DNA from 4 places in the Intestinimonas sp. RTP31139st1_F5_RTP31139_211217 genome. Region 3 is predicted to be linked to each of the others. Evidence: riboswitches for the same ligand, from Rfam matches in the RefSeq annotation. Region 3 holds a riboswitch; each other region holds the start of a gene.
What was found. A riboswitch is a leader RNA that binds a small molecule or an ion and turns the genes downstream of it on or off. The one in region 3 is predicted to bind cobalamin.
Positions count from the first base shown of each region.

Region 1: linked by a shared signal. The riboswitch ahead of ABUA09_RS17370 (ABC transporter substrate-binding protein) and the one ahead of ABUA09_RS12335 (PQQ-binding-like beta-propeller repeat protein) in region 3 are both predicted to bind cobalamin.
Region 2: linked by a shared signal. The riboswitch ahead of ABUA09_RS10885 (cysteine-rich small domain-containing protein) and the one ahead of ABUA09_RS12335 (PQQ-binding-like beta-propeller repeat protein) in region 3 are both predicted to bind cobalamin.
Region 4: linked by a shared signal. The riboswitch ahead of cbiD (cobalt-precorrin-5B (C(1))-methyltransferase CbiD) and the one ahead of ABUA09_RS12335 (PQQ-binding-like beta-propeller repeat protein) in region 3 are both predicted to bind cobalamin.

Region 1 covers NZ_JBCOAQ010000061.1:21-7,837, forward strand. Annotated here, with positions in the region: gene ABUA09_RS17370 (ABC transporter substrate-binding protein) at 105-1,217, opposite strand; cobalamin riboswitch at 1,397-1,517, opposite strand; gene pyrE (orotate phosphoribosyltransferase) at 1,708-2,385, shown strand; gene ABUA09_RS17380 (JAB domain-containing protein) at 2,428-3,129, shown strand; gene uvrB (excinuclease ABC subunit UvrB) at 3,265-5,232, shown strand; gene ABUA09_RS17390 (hypothetical protein) at 5,390-5,566, shown strand; gene ABUA09_RS17395 (TIGR04076 family protein) at 5,563-5,862, shown strand; gene ABUA09_RS17400 (DUF6199 family natural product biosynthesis protein) at 5,877-6,650, shown strand; gene uvrA (excinuclease ABC subunit UvrA) at 6,697-7,817, shown strand, end outside.
Region 2 covers NZ_JBCOAQ010000016.1:295-8,111, reverse strand. Annotated here, with positions in the region: gene ABUA09_RS10910 (ABC transporter permease) at 1-454, opposite strand, end outside; gene ABUA09_RS10905 (ABC transporter substrate-binding protein) at 560-2,182, opposite strand; gene ABUA09_RS10900 (M55 family metallopeptidase) at 2,418-3,218, shown strand; gene ABUA09_RS10895 (asparaginase) at 3,237-4,250, shown strand; gene ABUA09_RS10890 (RidA family protein) at 4,391-4,771, shown strand; cobalamin riboswitch at 4,872-5,055, shown strand; gene ABUA09_RS10885 (cysteine-rich small domain-containing protein) at 5,171-5,482, shown strand; gene ABUA09_RS10880 (dipicolinate synthase subunit B) at 5,585-6,184, opposite strand; gene dpsA (dipicolinate synthase subunit DpsA) at 6,187-7,053, opposite strand; gene ABUA09_RS10870 (TIGR04255 family protein) at 7,180-7,817, shown strand, end outside.
Region 3 covers NZ_JBCOAQ010000021.1:25,731-33,547, reverse strand. Annotated here, with positions in the region: gene ABUA09_RS12340 (S-layer homology domain-containing protein) at 1-4,432, opposite strand, end outside; gene ABUA09_RS12335 (PQQ-binding-like beta-propeller repeat protein) at 4,509-5,909, opposite strand; cobalamin riboswitch at 6,131-6,362, opposite strand; tRNA gene ABUA09_RS12330 (tRNA-Leu) at 6,534-6,620, opposite strand; tRNA gene ABUA09_RS12325 (tRNA-Leu) at 6,784-6,870, shown strand; gene ABUA09_RS12320 (ferredoxin) at 7,275-7,463, shown strand; gene ABUA09_RS12315 (LCP family protein) at 7,636-7,817, shown strand, end outside.
Region 4 covers NZ_JBCOAQ010000001.1:49,324-57,140, forward strand. Annotated here, with positions in the region: gene ABUA09_RS00225 (DUF951 domain-containing protein) at 153-347, shown strand; gene hisC (histidinol-phosphate transaminase) at 344-1,411, shown strand; gene ABUA09_RS00235 (B12-binding domain-containing radical SAM protein) at 1,414-2,286, shown strand; cobalamin riboswitch at 2,372-2,566, shown strand; gene cbiD (cobalt-precorrin-5B (C(1))-methyltransferase CbiD) at 2,658-3,797, shown strand; gene cobM (precorrin-4 C(11)-methyltransferase) at 3,829-4,587, shown strand; gene ABUA09_RS00250 (cobalamin biosynthesis protein) at 4,584-5,618, shown strand; gene cobJ (precorrin-3B C(17)-methyltransferase) at 5,615-6,352, shown strand; gene cobK (precorrin-6A reductase) at 6,376-7,122, shown strand; gene cbiE (precorrin-6y C5,15-methyltransferase (decarboxylating) subunit CbiE) at 7,119-7,817, shown strand, end outside.

The DNA of each region.
Region 1 (7,817 bases), on a different contig from region 3:
GTGTGGCCGCCGCCACCGCCGCGGCAAAGAGCGCCTTGAGCCGCCGGTAGCTCCTGATCTCCTCCCCCAGCGCGGGGCCGGGCGTTTCCACATGCAGGGACATATCAGGGCAGGCGGTAGACGTGGCCCTCGATGGGGCCGACTTCCTGCATGGACATCCACTCGCCGAACACGGCGTCGGGGTCGATGTCCGCGCACTCGTCCGGATAGAGCCAGGTGGCGGTGTACAGGGCGCCGATGAGCTTGCCCAGGCCGCCGGCACAGAAGCCGGTGGTGCAGTAGAGGTTCTTGTTCTGGACGGCCTTCAGGTCGGACCAGCCGGGGCGGCTGACCATCTCGGCGGTCATCTCCTCATACATCTCCTGGGTGGGGGGCGTATACACGCCGGTATTCTTCAGGGCCGGGCCCGAGCTGGTCTTGATGATGAGGTCGGGGTCGGCCAGCAGGATGGCCTCGGGGTCGATGTCCTTGCCCGCCAGGCTCTCGTCGCCGAAAATGTTGATGGCCCCGGCGGAGACCAGCATGTTGTGCCAGCCGTCGTTGGAGGTGCCGGGGATGCAGGTGGTGTAGGGATCGCCGTACTCCCAGTAGACGGTCTTTTTCTCGGTCACGTTGGCCAGGCATGCGTCCAGCTTCTGCTGGTTCTCCTCATAGAACGCCCTGAGCTCGGCCGCCTTCTCCTCCACATCGAAGATCCGTCCCACGGCCTCGATCTGGTTGACCAGGTCCGCGTTGTCCCAGCCGGTGACCACCAGCACCTTGATACCGAAGGGTTCCAGCATCTCCTGGTCCTGCTCATAGGTGCCGTTCTTAGGGGTGATGAGGACCTGAGCCCCCAGATCCACGATCTTCTCGTAGTTCAGCTCGCTCTGGCCCTTGCCGATCACGTTGTCAGGGTCGAACTGGCTCCAATAGACCCGGTCCTGGGCGGTATTGGTGTCCACGGCGATGACGCGGTCAATGGCGCCGCAGGCGCGGATCAGCTCGCTGTTGTAGCGGTTGGCCACCACGGCCCGCTCCACAGGCCAGGGGATCTCCACTTCACGGCCCAGGCCGTCCACCACCACCTTCGTGGTGGGCTCTTCGGCGTCGGGCGTGGCGGTGGGCGCTGTGGTCCCGATGGGTGCGGGGGTGCTCTGGGCCTCCTGGCCGCCGCAGCCGGCCAGGAGGGAAAGGCTGAGGGTCAGCGCCAGGAACAGGGCGAGGGTTCGTTTCATGTCGGTTCTCCTTCTCTGTTTTAAAATATGTAAGGCCACAGGGCGCGTTCCCGCGTCCCGCAGCGGCTTACAGGCAAAAAAAGATTTCCTGTCGGCACAGCAGCGACAGGAAATCTCGGGCATAAAAAATTCCGTCCTCTGATGGTCCGTCAGATTACGACGCAAGGCATTCTGTCCAAGTATCCTGGCTCGGGTTCCCCGCCGCCGTGCGACTTCCCAGACCCCTCGGGTCCAGTGTCCTAACTGCACAGCGGCTCCCCCTTACAGTGGCGGCACCGCACCGGAATTACACCGGTTTCCATAAAACAGAAGCGTATATTTAATTGTATATTTTAGTATAAGCCTCCTTCCGTGGTCTGTCAAGAAAAATTCCCGGCCCGGCCCCTTTCCGCGCGTCTTTTTCCACCCCATTTCCTCCTTGTGCGCCCCCTTCAATAGTGATATAATATTTCGACTGAAATCGAAACAAACTGGAAAGGGGCCAATGCTCATGTCTCACTCTTATAAGGAAGCGTTCATCACGTTCATGGTGCGCTCCGGCGTGCTCACCTTCGGCGACTTCACCACCAAATCCGGACGCAGGACCCCCTACTTCATCAACACCGGCAACTACAAGACCGGCGCCCAGGCCAGCCAGCTGGGGGACTACTACGCCGCCTGCATCCAGAAGCACTTCCCCGACGGGGTGGACTGCCTCTTCGGCCCCGCCTACAAGGGCATCCCCCTGGCGGTGGCGGCGGCCTCCTCCCTCTACCGGAACTACGGTCGGGACCTCCCCTACTGCTTCAACCGCAAGGAGGCCAAGGACCACGGCGAAGGCGGCGTCATGGTGGGCTACAAACCCCAGGACGGCGACCGGGTGGCCATTGTGGAGGACGTGGTCACCGCCGGCACCGCCGTGCGGGAGTCCATCGCCCTTTTCCAGCAGGTGGCCGATGTGTCCATCCGGGCCCTCTTCGTCTCCGTGGACCGCATGGAGCGGGGCACCCGGGACTGCTCCACCCTGGACGAGCTCCGGGAGGATTATGGCATCACCGTCTGTCCCATCGTCACCGTCCGGGAGATCATCGCCTTCCTCCACAACCGGGAGGTGGACGGCAAGGTCTATATCGACGACGCCGTAAAGGCCCGCATGGAGACCTACCTGGCGGAGTACGGGGCCCGTTGAGCGCCGGCGGCGGGCGGGGCCTTTCAGAAAGGGGGCGGCGGCGTGGGACTCCATGACGGACACCGCAAACGGCTCAAGGCCCAGTTTCTCTCCCACGGGGAGGATTTTCACGACCACCAGCTCCTGGAACTTCTGCTGTGCTACGCCATCCCTCAGGGGGACGTGAACGAGCTCTCCCACGCCCTGCTGGAGCGGTTCGGCTCCCTGGCCGGCGTCATGGACGCCCTGCCCGAATCCCTCCAGCAGGTCCCCGGGGTGGGGGAGCACACCGCCGTCCTTCTCAAGCTGGTGCCCAAGCTGGCGGGGCGGTACGACCGGGACCGGGCCAGCCTGGGCACCGTCCTCAACTCCACCCGGGCCGCCGGGGAATTCCTGGCCCCCTATTTTCGCCAGGGCGCCCGGAACGAGATGGTCTATCTGGTGTGTATGGACGCCAAGCGCAAGGTGCTGGGCGTGCACAAGCTGGGCGAGGGCTCGGTGAACGCCGCCGACATCACCTCCCGCAAGGTGGTGGAGACCGCCCTGGCTCAAAATGCCACCACCGCCATCCTGGCCCACAACCACATCTCCGGCCTGGCCCTCCCATCCCAGGCCGACCTGACCACCACCCGCAGACTCCGGGCCGTTCTCCGGGAGGTGGGGGTGGAGCTCTCCGACCACCTCATCTTCGCCGACGACGACATGGTCTCCCTCCGGGACAGCGGCCTGTTTGAGGGGTATGGGGCGGAGGTGCCGGATTTTTAATGAGAGGGTTCTTTTCCCCTTGCAATAGAACATTTGTTTTGATATAATATCGGACGGATGTACGATTTCCGCCCTCTTTGGAGGCGGCGGCAGGCCGCCCCTTCGGAATCTTACGCCTGTGAGGAGGTCTTACCTATGCCTGACTTTAAAGTGGTCTCCCCCTATGAGCCCGCCGGGGACCAGCCCGAGGCCATCGCGGCCCTGGCCGCGGGCATCGAGAACGGGCTGAGCGAGCAGGCCCTGCTGGGCGTCACCGGCTCCGGCAAGACCTTCACCATGGCCAAGGTCATCGAGAAGGTCCAGAAGCCCACCCTGGTGCTGGCCCACAACAAGACGCTGGCCGCCCAGCTCTGCGCCGAATTCAAGGAATTCTTCCCGGACAACGCCGTGGAATATTTCGTCAGCTACTACGACTACTATCAGCCCGAGGCCTATATCCCCCACACCGACACCTTCATCGAGAAGGACTCCGCCACCAACGATGAGATCGACCGGCTGCGTCTCTCCGCTACCGCCTCCCTCATCGAGCGGCGGGACGTCATCGTGGTCTCCTCCGTCTCCTGCATCTACGGCCTGGGCGAGCCGGACGACTATGCCAAGATGATGGTCCCCCTGCGGGTGGGCGCCGAGTTCCCCCGGGATGAGCTCCTCAGGCGCCTGGTGGAGATCCGCTACGAGCGCAACGACATCGCCTTTGAGAGGAACATGTTCCGGGTGCGGGGGGACACGGTAGAGGTCTGGCCCGCCTATTTCAAGGATACCGCCATCCGCATCGAGTACTTCGGCGACGAGATCGACCGTCTCAGCGAGATCAATGTGGTCACCGGCACCCCGGTCCGGCGGCTGGAGCACCTGCCCATCTTCCCCGCCAGCCACTACATCACCCCCAAGGAGAAGATGGACAAGGCCATCGGGGAGATCTACCGGGAGCTGGAGGAGCGGGTGGCCTTCTTTGAGTCCCGGAACATGCTGGTGGAGGCCCAGCGCATCAAGCAGCGCACCCTCTACGACATTGAGATGATGCAGGAGCTGGGCTATTGCTCCGGCATCGAGAACTACTCCCGCGTCATCGCCGGGCGGCCCGTGGGTTCCGCCCCCATGACCCTGATGGACTACTTCCCCAAAGATTTTCTCCTGTTCATCGACGAGTCCCATGTCACCCTGCCCCAGGTCCGGGCCATGTACAACGGGGACCGGGCCCGCAAGACCACCCTGGTGGACTACGGCTTCCGCCTCCCCTGCGCGTTTGACAACCGGCCGCTGAAATTTGAGGAATTCGAGCAGCGGGTCAACCAGGTGGTGTACGTCTCGGCCACGCCGGGGGAGTATGAGCGCACCCGGGCGGGGCAGATCGTGGAGCAGGTCATCCGCCCCACCGGACTGCTGGACCCCCGCATCGACGTGCGGCCCGTGGAGGGCCAGATCGACGATCTGATCGGCGAGATCAACGACCGGACGGCCCGGAAGGAGCGGGTGCTGGTCACCACCCTCACCAAAAAGATGGCGGAGGACCTGACCGCCTATCTGAAAAACGCCGGCATCAAGGTGCAGTATATGCACCACGATATCGACACCATCGAGCGGCAGGAGATCATCCGGGACCTGCGGCTGGGGACCTACGACGTGCTGGTGGGCATCAACCTCCTGCGGGAGGGCCTGGACCTGCCGGAGGTGAGCCTGGTGGCCATTCTGGACGCGGACAAGGAGGGCTTCCTCCGCAGCGAGACCTCCCTCATCCAGACCATCGGGCGGGCCGCCCGGAACGCCGACGGCCTTGTGGTCATGTACGCCGACAAGATGACTCCCTCCATGATGGCGGCCATCGGCGAGACCGAGCGGCGGCGGAAGAAGCAGGACGCCTATAACAGGGCCCGCGGCATCGTGCCCAGGACCATCATCAAATCCGTTCGGGACGTCATCGAGCTCTCCGCCGAAGAGGAGGAGACCGAGCAGCTCATGCGCCGCAAGACCAAGCTCTCCAAAAAGGAGCGGGACGCCGCCGTGGAAAAGCTGGAAAAGGAGATGCGGGAGGCCAGCAAGCGGCTGGAGTTCAAGTACGCCGCCGTCCTCCGCGACCGCATCATCGAGCTGAGATGGAAGTAATTTTATTTTGTGATTGGGACCACCGCATATAAAGAGGTGATAAAATGGGCCGGCTTCACAGGCTGCCAAACTATGACTATGGGCAGGAAGGCTGCTATTTTATCACTTTCTGTACCAAGAGAAGGGCCCCTATATTGTCCCGGATCGTGGGGCGCGCATGATCACCGCCCTCAAGCGCTTTACAAATCAGGACATGCAAAACGACCTCTGGCAGGGCGGCTTCCACGACCACATCATCCGCAGTGAGGCCGATTATCTGCGGATATGGGCATATATGGACCAAAACCCGGCCAAGTGGCGGGAGGACCGCTATCACGAGGAGGCGTATCCATGAAAAGGCCGAGAATCCGGATCACACTGATCGACAGGAAGGGTCCCTGCGGCTGCCACAGGGGGCACAAGGTGGGGGACAGCTTCGACTTTGACACGGAACGGGGACAACTGTGCCCCATGGCCATGCACGTGGCCTTCCCCTATGTGGACATCCTGCGCTACGGCGGCGCGCTCCCCGGCCAGGAACCGGGTACCGCCGTATTCGCCTGCCCGGATGTGGACACCCTGAATATATTCCGGATCGAACGTACGGACCCCCTGGACGCCCCCGCCGGCGGGGGCGTATCCTCGATCTGAAAGGAGCGTGTGTGATGTCCAGATGGAGGGCCATCCCCCTGTTTCAGAGGGTCCTGCTGGTGATGCTGGCCGCGATGCCGGTTTTCTTTGCGGCGCTCTACTTCATCCTCAACGGCCGGCTCGGCGTGGAATACGGCGGCTCCCTGCTGCTCCGGTCTGTTCAGGGGGAAACCACGCTCTATGCCGGCCGGGTGGATGGGAAGGAGGCCGTCTTTGCGGTCTCTCCCGACGGCAGGGTGACATACCGCTTCGACGGCGGCGACTATGGCCCCTATATCGTCGTCGAGGACCCCGGCGCCGTCCCCCGGGACCACGATATGGCCGATGTGCTCACCGGTGTGGAGGTGCGCCGCGGGGATGAGATCCTATTCCGAGGCGGCTGGCTGGACGGCGGCATTTCCGTGCTGATCGATGAGAGCGGAGCGCCTGTGTCCTCTTTTTCCTTCTCCTGGTACGCCGGCGGCAAGGCCTATGGTCCCGACGGGCAGGAGATGGATTTCTCCCACGAGCCTTCGGTCTCCTTTCTTCTCCCTCTGGTGCTGGCGCCCGTCCTCAGGCACCGGGGGGACATATCCCTGTATTGGCTGGCCACCTGTCTGGCCGCCGTCGGCATCCTCTCCATTCTGTTTGCCGACCGGCTCTTCCGCTGGAATCTCGGATTCCTCATCCGGGACCCGGAACTGGCCGAGCCCTCCGACTGGGAGCTGTTCGGCCGCCGCCTGGGCTGGATCGTCTGCACCGGCGGCGCGCTGGTCGGCTATTTGGTCGGCGTTTTTTCCATCGTTTGACCTCGACTTTCTCCCCTGTGGAAAGATATAAAGGAGCAACAGAGCTATGCTAGACCACATCTCCGTCAAAGGCGCCCGGGCCAACAACCTGAAAAACATCGACGTCACCATCCCCCGGGACAAGCTGGTGGTGCTCACGGGCCTCTCCGGCTCCGGCAAGTCCTCCCTGGCCTTCGACACCATCTACGCAGAGGGCCAGCGCCGGTACGTGGAGTCCCTCTCCTCTTACGCCCGGATGTTCCTGGGCCAGATGGAAAAGCCCGACGTGGACTATATCGACGGCCTCTCCCCCGCCATCTCCATCGACCAGAAGACCACCTCCAAAAACCCCCGCTCCACCGTGGGCACCGTCACCGAGATCTATGACTATCTCCGCCTGCTGTGGGCCCGGGTGGGCACCCCCCACTGCCCCAAGTGCGGCAAGGAGATCCGGCAGCAGACCGTGGACCAGATCATCGATCAGGTGATGACCCTGCCGGAGGCCACCCGCATCCAGGTCATGGCCCCCGTCATCCGGGGCAAGAAGGGCGAGCATCAGAAGATCTTCGAGGACGCCCGGAAGTCCGGCTACGTCCGGGTCCGGTGTGACGGGTCCATCTACGACCTCACCGAGGAGATCAAGCTGGACAAGAACAGGAAGCACAGCATCGAGGTGGTGGTGGACCGGCTGGTCATCAAAGAGGACGTCGCCCGCCGCCTCACCGACTCGGTGGAGACCGCCGCCGGCCTCTCCGGCGGCCTGGTGGTCATCAATATCGTAAGCGAGGACCGGGACCTTCTCTTCTCCCAGAACTACGCCTGCGAGGATTGCGGCATCTCCATCGAAGAGCTGGCCCCCCGCATGTTCTCCTTCAACAACCCCTTCGGCGCCTGTCCCACCTGTACCGGTCTGGGCAGCCAGCTCAAAGTGGACCCCGCCCTCATCATCCCCAACCCCGGTCTCTCCATTCTGGAGGGCGCCATCTCCGCCTCGGGCTGGAACAACGTGAAGGGGGACTCCATCTCCCGCATGTATTTTGAGGCGCTGGCCAAGCAGTACGGCTTCAAGCTCACCACCCCGGTGAAGGATCTGCCCCCCGAGGTGCTGGACGTCATCCTCTACGGCACCAAAGGGGAGAAGCTGAAGCTCACCTACGACCGCGCCCAGGGCCAGGGCACCCTGTACCA
Region 2 (7,817 bases), on a different contig from region 3:
AGATCAGCATGATGCCGATGAAGAAGGAGGGCAGGGAAATGCCCAGAATGGACCCGCCCATCACCAGCGTACTGGATTTCCGTTTTGGAAAGGCCCCCGCATATACGCCCAGCGGGATGGAGATCACGAGGGCCAGCACCACCGATACGAAAACCAGCTCCAGCGTAGCGGGTGCCCGCTGGGCAATCAGGGAGAGTACATCCTCCTTGTAGATGTAGGACTTGCCGAAATCTCCCTTGAGCGCATTGGTAACAAAGATCGCATACTGCTCCAGAATGGGCTTGTTGAGCCCCAGTTCTTCCCGGACCTGATCCCGGACCTCGGGCGGAGCCTTGGGGGAGACCAGCATATTGACGGGATCGCCGATGAAGTTGGCCAGAACGAACACCAGGATGGACACGATGAAAAGGGTGACCACCATCTGCGCCAGCCGTTTCAGGAAATACTTGAACACGGTAACACCTCATTTATGGGCTCTGCACCCCTGTTGGCGGGAGGTAGAAAGGGGGAGGAGAACGGCACCCGTCCTCCTCCTCCCAGCGATGGTTCTTACGTTGTCTTAAAAGGTGAAATCCCAAGCCAGGATATGGTCGTCGGAGCGGGGGGTGTACTGCAGCCCGGCGCGCACGCCGAAGATATTATCCTTGAAGAACAAGGGCACATAGGCGGCCTCGTCCCGGGCGATCTGATCCACCTGCTCCACCAGGGCCGCGCGCTTGTCCTGGTCGGCCTCAACAGATGCTTCGTCCAGCAGCGCATCCACCTCGGGATTGCTGTAGTGGCCCTTGTTGCCTTCGCCCATGCCGGGCTTGCCGTTATAAGTATAGAGCATGTCGTTAAAGATGACCATGCCCTCGCCGGAGCCGTCGCCCCAGCCGGCCATAAAGAAGGAGGACTGAAGATTCTCCGCATCCACCTTCTCATAGAAGGAGGCGCGGGGCAGAAGGTTCACCTCAGTGGTGATGCCCACCTTCTCCAGATAGCTGGCAATGGCCTGAGACACCTGGTCGGCGTTCATGTCGCTGTCGCTGCGGGCGTCGATGCGGAGATAGAAGCCGTCGGGATAGCCGGCCTCAGCAAGGAGCTGCTTGGCGAGCTCGGGATCATAGGCAGGACGCTCTGCATCCGGATTGTATCCCACGCAGATGCTGGGCATATAGGAGTTGGCCACAGTGGCATAGCCGTTCATTACGGTGTCGATGATGGTCTGGATGTCGATGGCATGATAGATGGCCTGGCGGACCTTTACGTTGAGGAGCGGATTGGGGTCGTCGGTGCCGGCGGAACCGTGCTCATTGAGGAGGTCAAAGCCCATATAGCTGCAGGAAAGGCTGGGGTTGGTGACCACCTGAATGTTGGCGTCGCTCTTCAGGCGATCCACGTCCATCACGGGGATGTTGGAGATGAAATCCACCTCGCCGTTAATCAGGGCGGTGGTGCGGGTGGCCGCGTTGGCTATGACGCGGAACTCTACGGTCTCCGCCTCGGGGAGTTCACCCCAGTAATCGTCGTTGCGGACCAGCTTGATGTAGGATTCCTTCACGTGCTCCTCCAGGCAATAGCGCCCGGTGCCCACGGGATTGGCGGCAATCTCTTCACTGGTGAGGCCCTCACAGGTCTCCTTGTCCAGCATCATGATATGGACCAGGCTGCCGGCAAACACAGGATAGGGAATCTTGGTCACCAACTGTACGGTGTAATCATCCACCTTCTTGACCTCCTGGAGGCGCATAAGGTACACCCCCATCTCCAGGGTGGGGTCGTTGAGGATCCGCTCAAAGCTGAATACCACATCATCGGCGTTAAAATCGTTTCCGTTGGAGAATTTCACGCCCTGGCGGAGCTTGAACTCCCAAGTCACGCCGTCCTCCAGGATGGTCCAGCTCTCAGCCAGACCGGGCTTTTTGGTAAGGTCGGCGTCGTAGTCCACCAGGGGATCGTACAGGTGAGACGCCATCTGCATCTCGGAGCTGCTGTCCTTTGCCGCAGGGTCCAGAGAGATGACATCGTTCAGTACCGCAATGGTCAGACTTTTTCCGCCCTCCTCGGCGGGGGCGCTGGTCTCTCCTCCGGGCGCGGGAGTGGAGGCGCTCTGGCTGGGTTCGTCCGCCGTACAGCCGGACAAGGCTACAGACAGACACATGGCTGCGGACAGGATCAGGGCAAGTGTTCTCTTTTTCATATCTGTTTCCTCCTTCTAAAACCTTCTTATTAGAACCTGCGCCTTTGCAAGCAAAATTAAGAGCGATGCCGGACATAACCGCATAAACATAAAATTTAATTTCCATATTTACTTTTTCATTTCAATGTAATAAAATCATAGCAGTTGGAAAATAAATTGTCAACATGATATTTATTTAATGCCCTTATTTTTTGTCGAATCCCTACACTTACTATCATCACAGGAGGGAGCATGCATGAAATTTTACGTGCTGTGTGACATCGAGGGCGTGGCTTCTCTGTCCTGCTGGGACGAGGCCCGCTCAGCCAACAGTTGTTATGCGCCTATGGCCCGGGAAATGACTTTGGAGGCCGCCGCCGCGGCCCGCGGCCTCTTCTCCGCCGGGGCTGACGAGGTCATAATAGAGGATGGGCACGGGGACGGCTGCAACATCGACTGCGCTCTGCTCCCCAAGGGTGCCCGGCTCCTTCGGGGCGTGACCCACGATATCGTGGGCCTTACCGGTATCTTCGACGAGAGTTACGACGGTATGCTGATGGTGGGCTTTCACGATGCCGCCTCGGCCTCCGGCAACCCCACTTCCCATACCATGGTGAGCTCCCGCATTTTCCGGCTCATGGTCAACGGGGCCCTGTGGGGAGAATTCGAGGTCTCCGCCCATGCTGCCGCTTATCGGGGCGTCCCCACCCTGTTTGCCAGCGGCGACGAAGGCCTGTGCGCAGCGGCGGCGCGCGCCGTGCCCGGCATCCTCACCGTGCCCACCAAGTCCGGCCATGGCTATGGTGTCCTTACAAAGACCCCGGAACTCGTTCAGGAGGAGATCGAAGGCATGGCGGCCCGGGCTGTGGCGGCCGCAAAGACCGCCAAGCCCCCGGTCCTTCCCGATCACTTCCATGTGGAGGTCACCTATCTGCACCATTATGACGCCTATGGGAGCTCCCACTACCCCGGCGCCAGCCTCCTCTCTCCCACCACTGTGGCCTTCGATGCCGACGATTACGGCGACGTACTTCGCTTTTTCTACTTTGTAATTTGAGAAACGGGGGCACGCGCTATGGCTGATATCGCCTATCAATACCGCGGGGAACTGGTGGACCAGGTCCATGGGGGCCACATTGCGGTAACAGACCACACGGGCCGGCTTCTCTGGAAGCTGGGTGACCCGGAGCGCCTCACCTTTGCCCGTTCCTCCGCCAAGCCTATCCAGGCCGTCCCCGTGGCGGAGAGCGGCGCGCTGGAGCACTACGGTATCACCCAGCGGGAGCTGGCTGTCATCTGTGCCTCCCACAACGGAGAGCCCTTTCACATCGAGGCTGTGGAGAGTATTCTCCGGAAGGCGGGACTCTCCCCCAGCGACCTGCACTGCGGGGCGGAATATCCTATGTACGTCCCGGCCGAGGATGCTCTGAAGCTCGCCGGCGTCCCCCGGGCCCCCATCTACTGCGACTGCTCCGGAAAACACGCCGGTATGCTCATCACCGCCCGTCATCTGGGGGAGCCCTTGGAAAACTATATTTCTCCGGACCACCCGGTCCAGCGGCGTATCCTCTCGGTGTTTGCCGACATGTGCGGCGTGGAGGAATCGGAAGTTCGGCTGGCTGTGGACGGCTGCGGCGTCCCTGTCCACGCCCTGCCCCTTTCCCGCCTGGCCCAGGGGTACGCCCGCATGTCCCTCCCCTCGCTCTTTGACCCAGCCCGGGCCGCCGCCGTACGCCGCGTCACCTCCGCCATGACCGCTCACCCGGAGATGGTGGCGGGGTCCGAACGGATCTGTACCCAACTGATGGCCGCCTTTGGGGAACGGCTCTTCTGCAAATCGGGTGCCAGCGCCTTCTATGCCGTGGGCCTCAGGGACAGGGGGATCGGCATCGCTCTCAAAATGGAAGACGGCGCCTCCTCCATCGTCCCCTATGCCATCCTATCGGTCCTCACCCAGCTCGGGGTCATCACGCCGGAGGAGGCCTGTTCTCTGCCCAGCTTTCAGGACAGAAACCTCTACAACAATCACCACGCTGTTGTAGGCTGTACCGAACTGGTCTTCCGGCTGGAACCGTGCGGCGTCGCCTGACCGCCGCACGCGCCATTCGGGGTGGGGGTAGTTTTCCGGCCGCGCTGAAGCCGGAAAAATACTTGCTCATTTCTTCCTGCGCTGTTATACTGAAAGTAAATCATGCGTTCAGAAAAATTTTTTGAAAAGAGGTCGTACTCATGAGTGTTCAGTACATCCACACCGACAATGCCCCCCAGGCCATCGGGCCCTATTCTCAGGCCGTGAAGGCCAACGGCTTCCTCTATATTTCCGGTCAGATCCCTGTCGACCCGGCCACCGGCTCGGTGGTGGAGGCCAGCTACTCCATCCAGACCAAGCAGTCCATGGCCAATCTCGCCGCCATCCTCAAGGAGGCGGACCTCACCTTTGCCGACGTGGTAAAGACCACCATCTTCCTTACCGATATGGCCCATTTCCCCGAGGTCAACGAGGCCTATGCCGCCTTTTTCGAGGGCCCCTGCCCCGCCCGCGCCTGCGTGGAGGTGAGCCGCCTTCCCAAGGACGTGCTGGTGGAGATCGAGCTGGTCGCGGCCTGCTGACACCCCCTGATTCTCAAGAGTCTGAGCATGGTTTCCATGCTCAGACTCTTTTCTCCCCTTGACATAGGGCGGGATTCAGAGTATGCTGTTAGGGACAATTAAATCCGACTGGTACGCAGGCGCCCATTTCGGGCAGACAAAGGGAAGCCGGGTGAGAATCCCGCACAAAGCCGTTGCTGTATAGGCGGAGCGGACCCCCACAGCGCCACTGGAGGCAACTCCGGGAAGGCGGGGACCGCGCTGGACGCCGAAGTCAGAATACCTGCCTGCGTATGACGCACATCCAAACCTCTCCGAGCCTGAGAGGGTGCTGCTACGCCTGCCTTTCAGCGCGTATCGCTGCGCCCTCCGGGACGCAGCTTTTTATTTTTGGTGAAGACCGGGAAAGGAGCTTTAGCTATGTCCGATGAGACCAAGACCCAGGAGCCTTACTGGAAGGGCAAGGGGTATTCTTTCTTCTGTAACCGGGCGTGCGAATATTTCCCCTGCCACCCCACCGACGACCCGGAGAATTTTAACTGTCTGTTCTGCTACTGCCCTCTCTACGCCCTGGGACCCGACTGCGGGGGAAATTTCTCCTATACCGAGAGCGGTGTGAAAGACTGTACCCGCTGTACTCTTCCCCACCGGCGGGACAATTACGGGTACATTACCTCCAAGTTTCAGGAAATTGCCCGCCGCATGGCGGAGTCGCGCAGACGCGGCGTCTGATCCTGCCCCTTTTACGGGAAGGGGAATCCATCCTATCTTTTCCATTCCCTTTGACGAAAGAATACCCCCGGCGGCAACAGCCGCCGGGGGTATTCTCATGCTTCATCCATGCGCCGGTTCTTCGGCGGGTCCCAACAGCAGGGGCTGGAGCTGCCGGCCCTCCAGGGCGGCGTCCACAGCGGCATTGATCTGGGTAAAATCCGCCACCAGAGAGGTGGGTTTTTTTACTGGGTCATCCTGCCGGTAGGGGACAAAGTAGACGTTCTTCTTGTCCAGAAGCGTCGCAATGTTTTTGGCCGAGCCGCTCAGGCCGTCGTTGGTGGACACGGCGAGGACCACGGGACGCCCATTCCGCCACATGGCTTTGGCCGCCATCGTCACCGACGTATCGCTGAAGCCATTTGCCAACCGCGCCAGCGTGCTCCCCGTACAGGGGGCGATGACCAGCACATCCAGCAGCTTTTGGGGGCCGATGGGCTCTGCCTTCTGGATGGAGTCGATGACCCGCCTGTCGCAAATGCGCTCCATCTCCCGCATGAACTCGTGGGCCGCGCCGAAGCGTGTGTCCGTATCGGCGCTTTTCTCCGAGATGATGGGCGTGACCGCTCCATATCTGGCCTTTGCCCGTTCCAGCGCCGGCATCACCTGATCATATGTACAAAATGAGCCGCAGAAAGCGAACCCCACACGTACCTGTTCCATGCTCAGACTCCTAACTCATTCCATATATTATAGATCGTGTCACGGATAATCTTTCCAGAGGTCACTGGGGCCACCTTGCCCGGCAGGGAAAGGGCCCAAATCGCCCTGACCCCCTGCCGCACCGCCGCCTCAAAATCCACTCCCCCCGGCTTGGATGCAAGATCGATGACCAGGCAGCCGGGGCGCAGATCGGCCAGGCGCTCCGCGTCCAGGACCCGTACCGGGACGGTGTTCACCACCAGATCATAGCCGCACAGATAGCCGTCCAGGCGTTCGATCTGCTCGGCCCCATACCCGTATGCCTCGGCCCAGGCGAGGTCAGCCCACTTCCGGGCCGCCACGCTGACCCGGGCGCCCAGGGCGTTCAGCCGGTGCGCCAACAGCTTGCCCAGCCGGCCGAAACCCAGGACCAGGACCCGGGCGCCGTGGATGGTGACGGGCAGCTCTTCCATGGCGATTTGAATCGCTCCCTCCGCAGTAGGCACCGCGTTGGCGACCGCCAGCTCTTCTCTGGTAAAGTAGTCCACCAGGCGCAACCCCCGCTCTTTCGCCTGGTCCAGAAGTTCCCGGCCCACCTTGCCGGCACAGACCACCTGACCGGGGCGCAGCGCGTCCAGCACCTGGGTCAGGGGCGGCCGCTCCTGAGAGAGCGGAGCGTTGAGCCGTCCGCCCTCCCCCGCAGCCGGGAGGGGGAGGATCACGCAGTCTGCGAGGGCCGCCTCCCCCAGGTCGGGCGCCCGCACCGGCCCTTCCTCCGTCCCCTCCAGCGCCCAGGTATGTACCGTATGTCCGTCGTCGAAGAGCAGCTCGGCCAGTTTTGCCTGGCGCATATCGCCGCCTACCACCCAGACGTTTCGTTCATGTCTCATGGCACTCTCCTCCGTTTTTCGTCTGCACCATCCTATTCTCTCCGCCTCAAAGGGTGACGGTCCGTTGACATGCGAAGCCGGGACGGGTAAAATAGAGAGGAATCGGAATGAAAGGAGCAGTGTGTCATGCTGTTTTCGGAATACGCCCGCTACCAATATGTCCGCAGTCCCCTGGTGGAGGTCATCTGCCAGCTTCGGTTTCCCGCCATCCTCACCATCAACACCAAGGAGCCCGCCGAGTTCCAGGAGGCCGTCCGCCACGGCTTTCCCCGCTATGCGGCCCGGAAGGAGCAGCTCCCCCCCAAGGTGACGGGGCTGGGCACCCCCAATCCCAAGCTGGAGCAGCAGCCCGCTGTCGTCAACCACAGCTTTGTCTCTGCCGACGGCCTGTGGAAAATCAATCTCACCAAGGACTTCATCGCGCTGTCCACCCTCCGGTACACCCAGTGGGAGGACTTTGCCCTCCGGCTGGACAAGCCTCTGGCGCAGTTCATTCAGGTGTACGAGCCCGCCTTCTTCGAGCGCGTGGGGCTGCGGTATGTAAACGCGGTCTCCCGGAAGGCCCTGGGGCTCACCGACCTGCTGTGGGACGATCTGATCCGTTCCCCTTACCTGGGCATCCTAGGGGAGCCGGATGTGGATGAGAGCAAGGTCGGCAAGTCCGCCATGGACACGGAGCTGACCCTGGAGGGGGGCGTTCGCATGAAGATCCACGCCGGACCCGGCCTGCTGGGCGGCGGCAAGAAGGACCCAGAGCCCAAGTT
Region 3 (7,817 bases):
CGTTCCCGCTGGCCCAGGCCACCGCGTCGGCATACCAGGCGGCGGCGTCCACATCGGGGAAGGCGGCGTCGACCTTGGCGGCGGGCGTGTCCTCCAGGCGGTGGAGCACCGTGACCAGCATGGCGCGGGTCATGGGCGCGGCGGGCGCGAACTGGTCGTCGCTGATCCCGTTGAAGAGCTCCCGGGCGGTGACGAAGGCGATGGCGTCCTTGCCCCAGTAGTTGTCGGGCACGTCGGAGAAGGTTTTGCTGTTGTCCTTGACCATGAGGGTGCAGGAGCCGTCCAGCTTGGCTGTGAGGGTCTTGCCGTCCAGGCTGGACTTTTTGATGATTTTGGCGCCCTCTTCGGTGATGAGCATGAGCACGGTCCCGGAGGTGGGATCGGACACGGTGAGGGAGACGGTGACGCCTCCCGCGAGCTGCTCCACCACGGTGTCGCCGGACTTGACCTCCACGCGGACCTGTCCGGTGGCCTTGCCGCTTTTATCCTTGAGGGTCTCGGCGGAGATGGAGACGGTCTTGCCGTCCCGGCCCGCCAGATCGGAGAGGGCGGCGGTGGGAAGGGTGACGTCTGCGGCGCCGGCCTTGACCACCAGGGCGGCCTTGGTGTCCTTGGCGATGGAGGACACGGACTCCTTGGGCAGGACCACGGTGATCTTGTCGGGGGCGCCGTCCACGTCGGGATCGATGATGATGCGCTCGGCGTCGTCCTCCTTGGCGCGCTCCACGATGGCGGCCATATCCTCGGCGCTTATCTCCACCTTGGCCTCGCCGCTTTCGTCCACGGTGACCGAGGGCTGGGTGGTGATGGCGGAGCCTCCTCCGCCGCCGGAGCCGCCGCCGCCCTGGCCGGTGAGGGCCTGATAGGCCGCGTCGATCTCGCTCTGGGTGGCGGCGGGGTCCTCCAGGACCGCGATGGCCTTGACGAAGTTCTCGTCCTTCTCCAGCTCGGCGTCCTTGGTCTCCTTGCGGAGGGCGGCCACCTCCCAGGTGAGCTCGCTCTTGTTGCCCAGCTCGGGGACCACGCTGGCGGTGCCCCAGGCGGAGTTGTCCGCGTTGAGGTCCGCGCCGTAGCCGTAGCAGGTGAACTGCCAGCGCATGACCTCGCCGTCGATCATCCGGTATTCGGAAGCGCCCACGCCGGGGAAGGAGGGGTAATCGTCGTTGTCGCTGTCGCCGGTGGAGTACATCCAGCCGGACCAACTGTTGTAGTCGAACTCGCCCAGCTTCGTGTCCTTCTTGTCGTCCTCGTTGAAGGTGAAGTCCTTGAGCTCCAGCAGGAAGTCGGCGGGCTTGGCGTCGGTCTGGTCCACGGGCTTGATCTGTGCCAGATAGAAGCCGTTTTCGATGGTGCCGGTGTTCTCCCAGCGGTAGCCGTTTGCGGTGAGGAGGTCGGTGAGCACCACGGAGGCGCGGGTGTACTTGGGCACCGTCACCAGGGTGGGCCGGACCAGATAGCCCAGGCCGATGGTGTCGGCGTCCACGGAGACGGCCACGGTGATGTTCCCCACGGACTGCACGGGCACGGCGTTCATGCGGTTGATGGCGGCGTTGAGGGCCTTATAGATGGTGTTGTAGATGGCCTGGTTGACGTCGTCGATGTCGTCGCTGACGGGCTTGGGCTTGGCGACGCCGATGGCGTATACGCCGTTTTCATACTCCAGGAGGATGGTCTTCCAGTTGTCCTCGCTGTAGTCCTTCCGGTCCATACGGTTCAGGGCCTCATCCAACTGGGCCAGGGCCTTCTGGCGGTCCTCGTGATAGGGGTCCTTGTCGGGGTCGATCACGCTGCCGCTCTTGGTCCACTTGGCGTAGAGGTCCAGGTTGGAGGCGGGGATGACCGTCTCGCTCCAGGGCTTTTCAAAGGTGTCGTTGTCATAGTACCACCCGGCGAAGGTGTACCCATCGCGGGTGGGCCTGGGTACGGAGACGGCGCTCCACGCCTGGCCCGTCACGGGCGCCACCTCGCTGCCGCCGTTGGAGTGGAAGGTGATGGTGAAATCGGCGGTCTGGAGATACAGCGCGCCGTCGCTGCCGTAGAAGAGGGTCACGCCCTCGGCGGCGGCGGTGATCCGGCTGATGGAGGTGGGACGGGCGTACAGGTCCGTGGCGCCCTCCCGATCGAAGGCCTCCACGGTGTCCATGAGCTGCCAGCCGTCTTCACCGGCCCGGAGGAGGTAGCTGCTTGTCCCGCTCACATCGGCGCTCACGGCGGCGTACACCGCGCCGTCCCCGCCGAAGCCGATGGCCGCGTTGAGGATCTGGTCGGAGACGGTGCAGCCGTCAGGGGTCCAGTAGCCGCCCAGGGCGGAGGAGCTCACGGCGGGGTAGGTGGCGGTGGTCTTGCCGTCCTCCACCACGGCGTAGCCCTCCGGATAAGCGCCGTCATACTGCCGGGTCCCCAGGCCCACCAGCAGCTTCCCGCCGGAGGAGGCGCTGACCAGAGCGCCGGGCAGGTCGTCCAGCCTGGTCCAGGCGGCGCCGTCATAGCGGTAGGAGGAATAGGTATAGTCCGCGTTCCTGGCGATGGCATAGGCGGCGCCGTCCCCCGCCTTGAAAAAGGCGGTGAAGTGATAGCCATGGGCCGTCCAGGCGGCGCCGTCCCAGTGGGCCTTGTCGGTCCACACGTCGTCTCCGTCCAGCACCAGGGCGTAGACGTTCATACCGATGAGATCGGGATACAGCGCCTCGTTGGCCATCCGGGAGCCCTCCACCACGGCCCAGGCCCCCTGAGAAGCGTCGTACCGGCGCAGCTCATAGGAGAAGGTGACGGTGCTGTCCATGCCGGAACCTGTGGTGGTGACTTTCTTTACCAGCGCGGTCAGATCCCCCGCGTCGGGGCCCCCCACCGCCAGGGCGTAGGAGCTTACGGATATGTTGTCCCCGCCGCTGCCCAGGTCCTCCATGCCGGCCATGGGGACCATATCGGTCTTGCCGCCGTAGTCCAGCTCGAACACGCCGCCGATGCCGGCGGCGTAGACGGCGGGCTGCCCGGTCTGCCGGTCCACGAAGGCCGCCACATCGAAGAAGGCGGGGTGGCTGGTGGCGGAGCCGGCGGAGGTGCGGTACGCCTGGGGGGAGGAGAGCCAGGTGAGGTCCAGCGCGTCCCCGGCGGAGGCGGTCTTTACGGCCATGGTGTCGTAGTGCTTCTCACAGCCGTCGGTCCAGGCCACGGCGGTGATCCGCTCCACCCCCTGGGGCCACACCGCCACGGAAATGGTACTGGGCAGCCCAAACTGTCCGCTGTCCTCCTGGGCCAGGAGGGCGGCGGTTCCGGCCTCCACGGCGGCCTGGTCCCCGGCGTACACCGCCAAATGGCTGTTTCTCAAATGCACGCGAGAGTTGTCCTCGATCCGGACAGACACGGTGACGCGGGTCCCCGCATAGATGGGGAGGTCCCCGGCGGCGGAGCCCCTGGAGCCCCAGCCGGCCCCTGTGATGGCCACGCCGGTGACCTGCTGGGGGACGTAGTAGGCGGTGTAGGCCGCGTCCCCGTCCAGGGTCACCTCCGCTGTCGGACTGGTCAGCCGGTACACCGGGTCGTTCTGGGCATAGCCGTCCCGGTTCCAGCACTGGAAGACATAGCCCGTTGCGCCGTTGTTGGAGGCGGTCAGCTTCCAGGTGTCGTCCCGCACCCGCTCCGCCGACACGGTCCCCGCCTCCGCCGGAGAGGCGGACACGGTGGGAATATGGCTCTTCCGGAAATAGGCGGTGTAGCGCGCATCCTGGGTCAGCTCCGGGGTGGTATAGGGGTTCTCCCGGATCTGATACACCGGGTCGTCGGGATATGCGTCGTAGGCGTTGTTGCGCCAGTAGTCAAAGGAGTAGCCCTCGCCGGCCGTGGCCCGAAGCTCATAGATGTCGGTTCCCACAACGGTGGCGGAGACAGTACCCTTGTTCTCGTCACTGGAGCCTACGGTGAGAGAATATTGGCTCGTGGGAAAGACCGGGGTGATCACGACGGTCTGACCGCCAGAGCCCCAATTTCCCGGCCCCAGTATTTTATCTATTGAACGGCCAAAAAATTGCAAAAAATTTTCCGAGGTCCGAAATATTCGATTGCTAGAGCTGGATGTATTTTTGTTAAAATACAGGGTAGCCCCTACGAGATATTCGTTCCAATCCGCCAGGCCGGTGACCGACACGGTCCATCTAGCCGGTGCAGTGGCCAAGTAAAGCTTCGTATTCGCAAAAGCACCGCCACTCTCCACGAAGAATTCGTTTTTCTGGCCGGGAGTGATGCTGATCGGAGTGGGTGAGCTCGAACCAGAGGGCGTATATTGAAGGCTATTCGTGATCTCACCGGTATAGCCGGTCAGGTCGATGACAAACTTGATTTGCTCGCTTGTAGGCTCCAGGGCCCAGGCGGTGGGGGCGCACAGGGACAGGAGCAGGGTCAGGGCCAGGAACAGGGACAGTAGGCGCCTTTTCATCAATTCCTTCACCTCTCCAGAATATGGGAAAATCCGTCGCCGGGGCGGTCACCCGCCCCGGCGACGGTCCCTAGGATTATTTCACCACGTACAGGTGATTCTTATCGTTGCCGAAGACGAGGTAGCCGTTGTCACAGGCCATGCCGCCCAGGGCGTAGGTGTCGTTGGCGGTCTTCCAGGCGTAACCGCTGGTGGCGGTCAGGTTCCGGCCGCTGGCGGGGTAGCAGAAGCCGCAGCCGGTGCCGGAGTTGGTGTTGAAGTACACATAGCCGTCGCTGTACAGGATGGAGCACTGGACCGGGAAGCCGGTGGCGATGGTGGCCACGCTGCTGTCGGTGGGGGCGCTCCCCTGAGTGAAGGAGGTCACCTGGACGCCGCCGGCGTTGAAGCCGGAGTAGTACCCGGTGTAGATATCGACGGTGGTGGTAGTGCCGCTGGTCGTCTTCACCAGGGTGGGGGTGGAGGTGGAGGTGCCATCCAGGGACACCTTCCACTGAATGGAGAGCGCCTCGTCATTTTCATCAAAGGAGCAGCACCAGAGGTAGCCGCCCTGGCTGGTGAAGTACAGCTTATCGCCGTCCAGCATGACGGTGGAGCGGACGTTGCCCGCGTCGGATGCGCCCTTTGCGGCGGTAGTCAGGTCCAGCACACCGCCAGCAGAGGAAGAGTCAAAATTGGTGCCGGCTTTGCGCCAGTACAGTTTGCCGTTGTCGCTGCCGAAGTAGATATTGGTGCCGTCGGACACGGCCCCGGCCCAGTAGAAGCCGTAGCTCTCAGGGGTGAAGGTCTTATAGGTATAGCTGGTGGTGCTCACGTCCACCTGGTAGTACTTGCCCGCGTTGGAGCCGCCGGGCCAGGTGCCGAAGTAGATGTAACTGCCGTACTTGACGATGGGGGTGTTGATCTGGCCGTCGATGTTGATCAGCACTTCGCTCACGGTGGGCTGGGCCGCATCCAGGTTGGTGAGCGCCAGGATCTTGCTCTTGCTGTTCTGGAGGTATTCGTCGGTGTCGGGATCATAGGTGTAGGCGCTGATCACGCCCACATAGAGGGTGCCGGTGCTGTCGTCCAGATAGGGGGTGGAGAGCTGGAAGCCGCTCTTGGCGTTGAGGGAACCGGGGGTCTGCTGGGCAGTGGTGCGCCAAACCTCTCCGCCGGTGGCGCAGTTCACCTTCACCACCTGGGCGCCGTTGGTGCCGTAGCCGTCAAAGAGCACATAGGCGTAGGTCACGCCGTCCACGGTCTGCATGACGGGCACGTTGTCCACACCGTCCCAGCCGGTGGTGCTGGTGAGGTTGAGCTGCTTGGGATAGCCGGTGGCGATGGATGTGGGCGCACCGCTGACCACGCTGTTGTGGTTGGCGTTCCCGCCGTAGACGGGCCAGGAGCTGGTGGAGGAGGCGAGGGCGCTGGTGGCCAGCATAGCCAGGGTGGCGCCCAGGGCGAGGACTTTTCTCAGGTTCAGTTTCGTTTGCATGTTACCCTTCCTTTCACATACATATATTTTGGGAACGGGATCGCAGTTGATTTGTGGGCATGTCTCCTTTCTCTATTGAATTTGCAAGGTGCACCGGCGCTCCGGCGGCCCCTAGAAAGCCGCGGGCCACGCCCGAAAAATAGAAAACGGCCGCGACGAATGTACTTCCATTCGTCACGGCCGTTTGTTCCCGTAGACAATCTCCGCACCCGCACAACGCGGACGCGGTCTCGAACACTGTAGGTCTACCGGCTTATGCTTCCGGGCCCCGGCACAGGGGCCCACGTCTGCTGCTCCACCTTCTCAGGATTCTCCCAATGGCCGGCTCACGCCGCGAACAACAGCCTCATGCACACACGGATACGGAATAGCTCCGGAGTCTCACCGAAATTCCCTTATCCCTGAGCCTGCCCGGGTCCCAGGCGCAGGGGCACAATGCACATTATAAAATTATAAGGTTATTTCTGGATTTCTGCTGTCTTTTATTATACAAACATAACTATTAAAAGTCAAGGGGGGATGTCCTATTTTTGCAAAAGTCACAAAATGTCGAAAGATGACGGACGGCGTGTGTTTTTGCCGCGGGCATAAAAAAGCCGGAGCAAAGCGAACTTTGCTCCGGCGTGGTGCGCGAGGCGGGAGTCGAACCCGCACGTCCTTGCGAACACTGGCACCTGAAGCCAGCGAGTCTACCAATTCCACCACTCGCGCAAGTGGTTTTGCGCCGTTCAGCGCAAGAAATATACTACCATAGGATGTCCCCGGTGTCAACACTTTTTTCGCTGTTTTTTTGCGTGCGGGAGAAAAAATTGAGTTGACAAACAGGGCCAAACGCAATATAATAATCAGGCAGCTTGTTGAGTTGCTGTGATCTGCGGCTGTGCTGGAACTGGTAGACTGGCAAGCTTGAGGTGCTTGTGTCCGTATGGGCGTGCGGGTTCGACTCCCGCCAGCCGCACCACGTCGGAGCAAAGTGAACTTTGCTCCGACGTTTTTTTGCCTATGGCAAAAAAACGTCATCCGCCCGCTCCCCTCCTCCCCCTTTCCCAATCACGAACGCTGCGCCGGGTTGTGAGCGGAGCGGCGCCATATCGCCGCTCGAACCAACAACAAAACAAGAAGTGAGGCACGACGTTTTGTCGTGCCGTTTCCTTGCGCTCCGGGCCGCAGGATGGGGGGAGTTTGTTTTTACCGGCTTATGGGAAAAATGAATAGCCTGAACGCGGCGCAGCCATACTATGCGGGAACCTGAGACCTGGCTGAAAAGCGCGGGCCCGCTCAAACGCCGGGACGGCTGCGCCCTGGCGGCGGGCATGATTCCAGGATTTCAGAACAGGCCGTTAAAACAAGGAGGCAGAGTAAGAGATGAAGGTCATGATAGATCGGGATGGGTGCATCAGCTGCGGGCTGTGCGCCGGGACCTGCCCGGAGGTTTTTCAGATGGCGGACGACGGACTGGCGGAGGTATACCGCGCGCCGACCGGGGAGAATGAGGAGCAGGTCAGGATGGCGGCCGACGGATGCCCGGTGGCCGTTATCCACATCGAGGACTGAGGGCGGTCAGACACCGGAAGCCGATCACGGCGCCGGAACAGGATATGGACCCGATCCTCCGCCTGCGGGGAAAAAGATAAAAATTTTGTGAAATATAAAACTTTTGCTTGCCCAACGACCGTGGAGCGGATATACTGATATCCGTTGACATAATCGAGAGGGTGAGCGGAGTTTGGCGAGGCGTCTACTGAAAAAGAAACGGCGAAAGGCCTCCGGGGTGCGGCGGCTTGGCCGGGCGCTGTACCGGACCGCCGTGGCTGTCTCCGTCCTCATCGTGGTGTTTTTCTGCGGGTTCAAGGCCCTGGTCCGCCCGCCGGAACAGGCGGCGCCTCCGACCGCCTCAATCCCCTCCCG
Region 4 (7,817 bases), on a different contig from region 3:
GCGGGGGGACACCCGGAATTGACAGGGAGACCCGGGGAACCTATAATAATACCATCCGTTGTGGCGGCCCCGGAAGAGGATGTCTTTGTCCGTAGGGGTGAGCGCTTTGTCATTTTGCGGCAAAAGGGGAATCTTTTCAGGAGGCGATAAGCATGGATGTCCGACTGGGCGATGTGTTAGAGATGAAAAAGGCGCATCCCTGTGGAAGCAGACACTGGTTGGTGCTGCGGGTGGGGATGGATTTTCGCCTCCGCTGCCAGGGGTGCGGGCATGAGGTCATGCTTCCGCGCAGCAAGGCGGAGAAGAATATCAAAAAAATCCTGCACAGTGAGGGGAACGAAGCATGAAAGAGTATTGGAGCAGGCGAATCCGGGATGCGGTGCCCTATGTGCCGGGTGAGCAGCCCAGGGGCAGGACGTTTATCAAACTGAACACCAACGAAAACCCCTATCCCCCTTCGCCCAAAGTAGTGGAAGCCGTAAAGTCGGCGGCGGGGGAGGGGCTTCGGCTCTATCCGGATCCGGAATGTGCCGGGCTGCGTGCAGCCGCCGCCAAGCTCCATGGGGTAACACCGGAACAGGTTTTCCCGGGAAATGGTTCCGATGAGGTCCTGGCTTTTTGCTTTCAGGCTTTCTTTGATCCGGAGCGTCCGATTCTTTTTGCGGATATCACCTACACGTTTTATGCTGTTTATACCGACTATTTTGGGCTCAAAGCCTGGCAGATCCCGCTGGATGAGGATTTTTCTCTTCCGGTGGAGCGGTTCTGCAAGGCTGAAAACTGCGGCGGCGTGGTCATCGCCAATCCCAACGCTCCTACAGGCCGGTCGGTGGACCTGGAGGATATCCGGCGGGTGCTGGAGGAGCATCGGGATGTGGTTGTGCTGGTGGACGAGGCCTATGTGGACTTCGGCGGCGTATCGGCCGACACATTGCTGAAGGAGTATGACAACCTGGTGGTCGTGCGCACGCTCTCCAAAAGCCGCGCGTTGGCCGGACTGCGGGTGGGCTATGCGCTGGGCAGTCCGAATCTGATCTCCGGGCTCTGTTGTGTGCGGGACTCCATCAACTCCTATACAGTGGACCGTCTGGCGCAGGCGGGAGCCGTGGCGGCGCTGGAGGATGGGCCCTACTTTGAGGAGATGAGAGAACGCGTAATCCGCACCCGGGAGCGGACGGAGGAGCGGCTGCGTGCAATGGGGTTTGCTGTCCTGGAGTCCAAGGCAAACTTCCTGTTTGTCAGCCATCCGAAACGCACCGGAAAGGCGCTGTTGGACGGGCTGCGGGAGCAGGGGATTCTGGTGCGCTGGTTTGACCGGCCCCGTATCGGCAACTATCTGCGCATCAGTGTCGGGACGGACGATGAGATGGACGCCCTCCGTGCAGCCCTCAAGGCGCTGACGGAGGGCTGAATATGCGCTATGAAGGTGATATCTACCGTCCGCCCGGAGAGTGGAAGAGCTATCTCCTGCAGACCACGGTGGGGTGTTCTCACAACACCTGTACGTTTTGCCGGATGTATCGGGGGAAACGGTTCCATATCCGCCCTTTGCCGGATATCCTGGAGGATATCCGCATGGCAAAAGCCTGCTATGGGGACCTTCGTCGGGTGTTCCTCTGTGACGGAGATGCGATCATCATGAAAACGGAGGAACTGCTTTCGATTCTGGACGCCCTTTATGACGCCTTCCCATCCCTGGAGAAGGTGACCACGTATGCTGGGCCGCTGAGCACGCTTTCCAAAACACCGGAAGAACTGAAAACCCTGCGGAAGGCCGGGCTGACCCGTGCCTATCTGGGAGTGGAGAGCGGAAGCGACGCGCTTCTGCACGCGGTCAAAAAGGGGGCGGACGCGCGGCAGATGCTGGAGGCGGGAATCCGTCTCAGGGAGGCGGGCTTTGACCTCTGGGTCATGGTGATCCTGGGTCTGGCCGGCCCTGGTGAGGCTGGGCGGCGGCATATTCTGGATACTGCGGCCATGATCAATGAGATGCGCCCCAGGCATCTCTCGGCGCTGACGCTGACGCTGTATCCGGGCACAGATCTCTATCAGGAATGGAGAGCGGGAAGATTTCAGGCGGCCACGGCGCGGGATACCCTGCGGGAGGCACGATTGCTCATTGAAAAGCTGGAGGTGGACCCGCTCCACTTCACCTGCGACCATGCCTCCAATTACGTGCCTCTGAAGGGAAGCCTGCCCGAAGACCGTGCATACTTTCTATCCCGTCTGGACCAAGCGCTGGAGAGCGGTACTGGGATGCGGCCGGAGTGGAGCCGGGGACTCTGATGGAGGGACGGAAAAATGGGAGGGACAGGTGGAGAAGAATGCCTTTACTTCCTGCGGGTTACTTGTTATAATAGATAGGAAAACAAAATACGGAGTATCGCATTGGTGCAGCGACGCAGCTGCTGAAAAGGGAAGTCCGGTGAAAGACCGGCGCAGTCTTACCTCTACTGTAAGCGTGGACGACGGCGTACAAAAGCCCATTGGTAATGATCGATTGCCGAGAAGGGACGCCCGAGGGAGAAGCGCAAGCCAGGAGACCTGCCGTGCGGAATACACAAGCATGACTCTTAGGTGGAGAGCGGCAGTGCCATGCCCGTTTTCATGGTCCCTCTCCGCCCGGAGAGGGACCATTTTTTGTCGGGAGGCGGCGTATGGGCACCTTTGAACACTATATCTCCGTTGGCCGCGGCCGTCTCCGCTGCGGGTATACGACCGGTACCTGTGCCGCCGCTGCGGCACGGGGGGCGGCGGAGCTTCTGCTCACAGGGGAGATGCCCGCTCTGGTCCGGGTGGAGACGCCCGCCGGCATCCCTGTGGAAGCCGAGCTCTTAGAGCCGGCGTCGGGATGCGGATGGGCCTCCTGTGCGGTCCGGAAGGACGGGGGAGATGACCCGGACGCCACCCATGGCACCTTGATTTTTGCCAAGGTGGAAAAGACGAAAGCCCGCGAAGTCACCATCGAAGGCGGGGTGGGCGTAGGGCGGGTCACCCGGCCCGGACTGGACCAGCCGGTAGGCGAGGCGGCCATCAATCATGTGCCCCGGGAAATGATCCTTCGCCAGATGGAGGAAGTACGCCGGAAGGCGGGGTACTCCGAGGGGCTCCGGGTGGAGATCTCCGTTCCGGCAGGGGAGGAATTGGCAAAAAGGACCTTTAATCCCCGGCTGGGGATCACAGGGGGCATTTCTATCCTGGGGACCTCCGGCATTGTGCGGCCTATGAGTGAAGCCGCACTTATAGATTCCCTGCGTCTGGAGCTGGACATGCAGGCTGCGGCGGGGGCGGGAGACATCGTGGTGACTCCTGGTAATTACGGCGAACATTTTTCAAGGGAAGTTCTCCACCTGTCGCTGGACCACTGGGCCACCTGCTCCAACTATATTGGAGAGGCCATTGATCACGCAGCAGGGTTGGGATTTCGCAGCTTTCTGCTGGTGGGCCATCTGGGCAAGCTGTGCAAGGCTGCGGCGGGAAACATGAATACGCACTCCAGGGTATCCGATGCCCGGCGGGAGACCCTGGCGGCGCATACGGCCCTGTGCAGTGGGGACCGTACTGTTGTGGAGGCGGTGTTTCTGGCCATCACCACAGACGAAGCAGTTGATATTCTGGACCGCGCCGGACTGCGGGAGCCTGTAATGGCATCCCTGGCCGGTGCACTGGACCAGAGGCTCAAGGCACGGGCGGGAGAGGATATGGACATCGAGGCCATTTTTTTCTCCAACAAGCATGGGATACTGGGCCGGACGCCGGGAGCGGAGCGGCTGGCCGCGCTCCACGCCCCGGACTGAGACCATTTCAAACGGAAAGGAAGAGGAAACTATGATCCACTTTATTGGCGCGGGCCCCGGAGCCGCGGACCTCATCACTGTCCGCGGCGCACGGCTTCTGCGGGAAGCGGATGTGATCATCTATGCCGGCTCTCTGGTAAATCCGGCGCTTCTGGAGAACAAGAAGGAGGACTGTGCCGTCTATGACAGTGCCTCCATGACCCTGGAGGATGTGATAGATGTGATGAAGGCCACGGAGGCATCCGGAGGCACCACCGTTCGGCTCCACACCGGAGACCCCTCTCTTTATGGGGCCATCCGGGAGCAGATGGACCGCTTGGACGAGCTGGAGATCGCCTATGACGTAACACCGGGCGTATCCTCTTTTTCCGGTGCGGCGGCCGCGCTGGAGGCGGAATATACCCTTCCGGAGGTGTCGCAAAGCGTCATTATCACACGGATGGCAGGCCGGACGCCGGTCCCCGAAAGGGAAAAGCTGTCTAAGATGGCCTCGCATGGCTGCACAATGGTGCTGTTCCTCTCCACAGGACTCCTCGAAGATGTGGAGAGAGAGCTGATGGAGGGCGGATATGAACCCGATACCCCGGCCGCGATTGTCTATAAGGCCACTTGGCCGGAACAGCGGGTATACCGCTGTACGGTTTCCACCCTGGCCCGGACGGCAAAAGAAAACCAGGTTACCAAGACGGCCCTTATTACCGTGGGAGGCTTCCTGAGCGGCCAGTATGAGCGCTCCAAGCTCTATGATCCCGGATTTACCCACGGCTACCGGGTGGGGAACGAATCGTGAGACTGGCGCTCACCGCCTTTACCGCGCGGGGAGCGGCACTGGCCCAGGCGCTGGCGGAGAAATTGACGGGACTGGGAAACCGCTGCATGATAGCGGTTCCCGCACGGCTGAATTTGGCGGTCCCGACTTACGAGAATCTGGGCGCGTGGACGGGAGAACGCTTTGCCGACTGCGAGGGAATCCTCTTCATCGGTGCCAGCGGCATTGCGGTCCGGGCCATTGCTCCCTATGTGAGGGACAAGTTCACCGATCCCGCCGTTGTCTCGGTGGATGAGGCAGGGCAGTTCGCGGTACCGCTCCTCTCCGGACATGTGGGAGGAGCAAACGACCTTGCCAGGACTGTGGCGGCGATAACCGGCGGCAGGGCGGCTGTGTCCACTGCCACGGATGTAAATGGAAAATTTGCCGTGGATCAGTGGGCAAGGGAGCAAGGTTTTTTCCTTGACGGGAAAGAGGCGGCAAAGTGTATTTCGGCGGCCCTGCTGAGCGGTAAACCAGTGGGACTGAAAAGTGATTTTCCTATACAAGGAGAACTGCCGGACGGGGTGATAGAGGGTGTAGCGGAGTTGGGGGTTGCCATCACGCTGGACGTTGCCGCCGCGCCCTTTCCCATGACGCTGAGGCTGATCCCCAGGGTGTTGAATCTGGGGATCGGATGCCGCCGCGGCGTGACGCCGGAGGCCATCGCCGGAGCGGTGGGGGAGGTGTTGCGTGCTCACCGGCTTTCACCGAAGGCGGTCAGGCAGGTATGTACCATTGACCTCAAAAAAGGGGAGGCGGGACTGCTGGCCTTTTGCCGGCAGTGGGGACTGCCTCTGCGGACCTTTACTCCACAGGAACTGGCGGAGATTTCCGGCGAATTCACGCCTTCGGAATTTGTTCGGGGCGTCACGGGCGTGGACAATGTCTGTGAGCGTGCCGCTGTCCGGGCGGGCGGTGAACTGATCGTCAGGAAGCAGGCTGGGGGAGGCGTTACCGTAGCGGTGAGCCGTGAGCCCCTTGTGATATCATTGGAAGGAGAGAGCGCATGAGAGTGACCGTAGTGGGTTTGGGCCCCGGCGCGGGCCGGGACCTGACTGGTCGGGCGCGGGAGGCGCTGGAACAGGCCGAACTGATCATAGGTTATACCGCATATATCGAGCTGATTCGGGAGGAGTTTTCCCACAAAGAGATGCGCTCTACCGGTATGCGCAAAGAGGTGGACCGCTGCCGCGCGGCGGTGGAGGAGGCTGTGGCTGGAAAGGATGTGGCCATGGTGTGCTCCGGCGACTCCGGCATTTATGGTATGGCCGCACTGGTCTATGAGGTGGCTCAGGAATATCCCCCCATCGAGATCGAGGTTGTTCCGGGCATTACCGCCGCCTGCGGCGGAGCCGCTGTGCTGGGTGCCCCGCTGACCCACGACTTCGCGGTGGTATCCCTGTCGGACCTCCTTACGCCGTGGGAAAAAATCGAGCGGCGGCTCATCTGTGCGGCCCAGGCGGATTTTGTGCTCTGCCTCTACAATCCGGCGAGCCACAGCCGGCCGGACCATTTGAGGCGTGCCTGCGATATCCTGCTTGCGGCGGGAAAGGCGCCGGACACGGTCTGCGGCTTTGTGCAGAACATCGGCCGGGAGGGAGAGTGCGCCGTGCTTACGACGCTGGCGGCGCTGCGGGACACGAAGGTGGATATGTTCACCACGGTCTTTATTGGCAGCAGCCAGACCCGGGTGCTGAATGGGAAGATGGTAACGCCGCGTGGCTACCTCCAGCGGGAGAATTGAGCGGAAGGAGAGGGGAAACACCCATGCATATTCTGCTGTTCGGAGGCACTTCCGAGGGACGTGAGCTTGCGGAATGGCTGGCGGGAGAGGGCGTGGGCGTTACGCTCTGTGTGGCTACGGGATATGGGGCCTCTCTGATCCCCAGTGATCCCCGCATCCGTGTCCATACCGGCCGGTTGGACCGATCCGGCATGGAGGGGCTGATGAGGGAAGGTCGCTTTGAACGGGTGGTGGATGCCACACATCCCTATGCCGTGGAGGTCACCCGAAATCTCCGGACTGCGGCAGAAAACGCCGGGCTTCCTTATCAGCGCCTCCTGCGGGATGGCGCGGTCAAGGGGGACTGGATCTGCGTGTCGGATCTGGCAGGAGCGGCGGAGCGGCTCACAGCGGTTGAGGGCGGCATTCTGCTCACCACCGGGAGCAAGGAGCTTGCCCCCTTTGCCGTGCCGGGGCTGCGGGATCGCTGCTTTCCACGGGTACTGCCCAGCCTGGACTCTCTGGGGCGCTGTCTGGAGTTGGGCTTTTCGCCCGCGCATGTTCTGTGTATGCAGGGGCCCTTTTCCAAGGAGCTGAACCTGGCGATTATCCGCCAGTATGGGATTGGGGCGCTTGTGACCAAGGCGTCGGGCGGGGCCGGCGGCTTTTGGGACAAGGTGGAGGCCGCACGGGAAGCTGGCTGCGCCCTCGTGGTGGTGGAGAGGCCCTGTCAGGAGACAGGAAGGAGCCTGGAAGAGTTAAAAACGGATTTCAAGGAGGCGCTGCGGTGAAACCAAAAGTATGCCTGATCGGCGTGGGAATGGGGAACCCCGCCACGCTGACAGCAGAGGCGGAACGGGCGATTGAAGCCTGCCCTGTGCTGGTCGGGGCCCCCCGCCTGCTGGAGCCCTATCAGAAGGGAAAGAATTGTGTGCCGCTCATTGCGGCGGCGGACATCCTTGCCTATATTGAGACCTGCGGCGAGAGTCCGGTGGGGGTGCTGCTCTCCGGGGATGTGGGCTTTTACAGCGGCGCCAAAAATCTGTGGCCGCTGCTGGAGGGATACGAGGTGGAGAGCCTCCCTGGTATCAGCTCCCTGGCCTACCTATGCACCAAGCTGAAGACATCCTGGCAGGACGCCCATGTGGCCAGCGCCCACGGACGTATACTCAATGCGGCTGGCGAGGTGCAAAGCCACGCCAAGACCTTCCTTCTCACCGGCGGAAAGACCAAGGCCCAGGATGTATGCCGGGCCATTGCCGAATGGGGCATGGACTGGGTGGAGATCTCCGTGGGGGAGAACCTCTCCTATGCGGAAGAGCGTATCGTTACCGGCACGGCCGCGGAGCTGGCGGAGCTGGAGTTCTCGGATTTGGCCGTACTGCTGTGCCGGAATCCCAGCCCTGTTTTCCGGGGCGTTTCCAACTCCGGCATTCCGGACGACGCGTTTCTCCGGGGAGATGCCCCCATGACCAAGGAGGAGGTC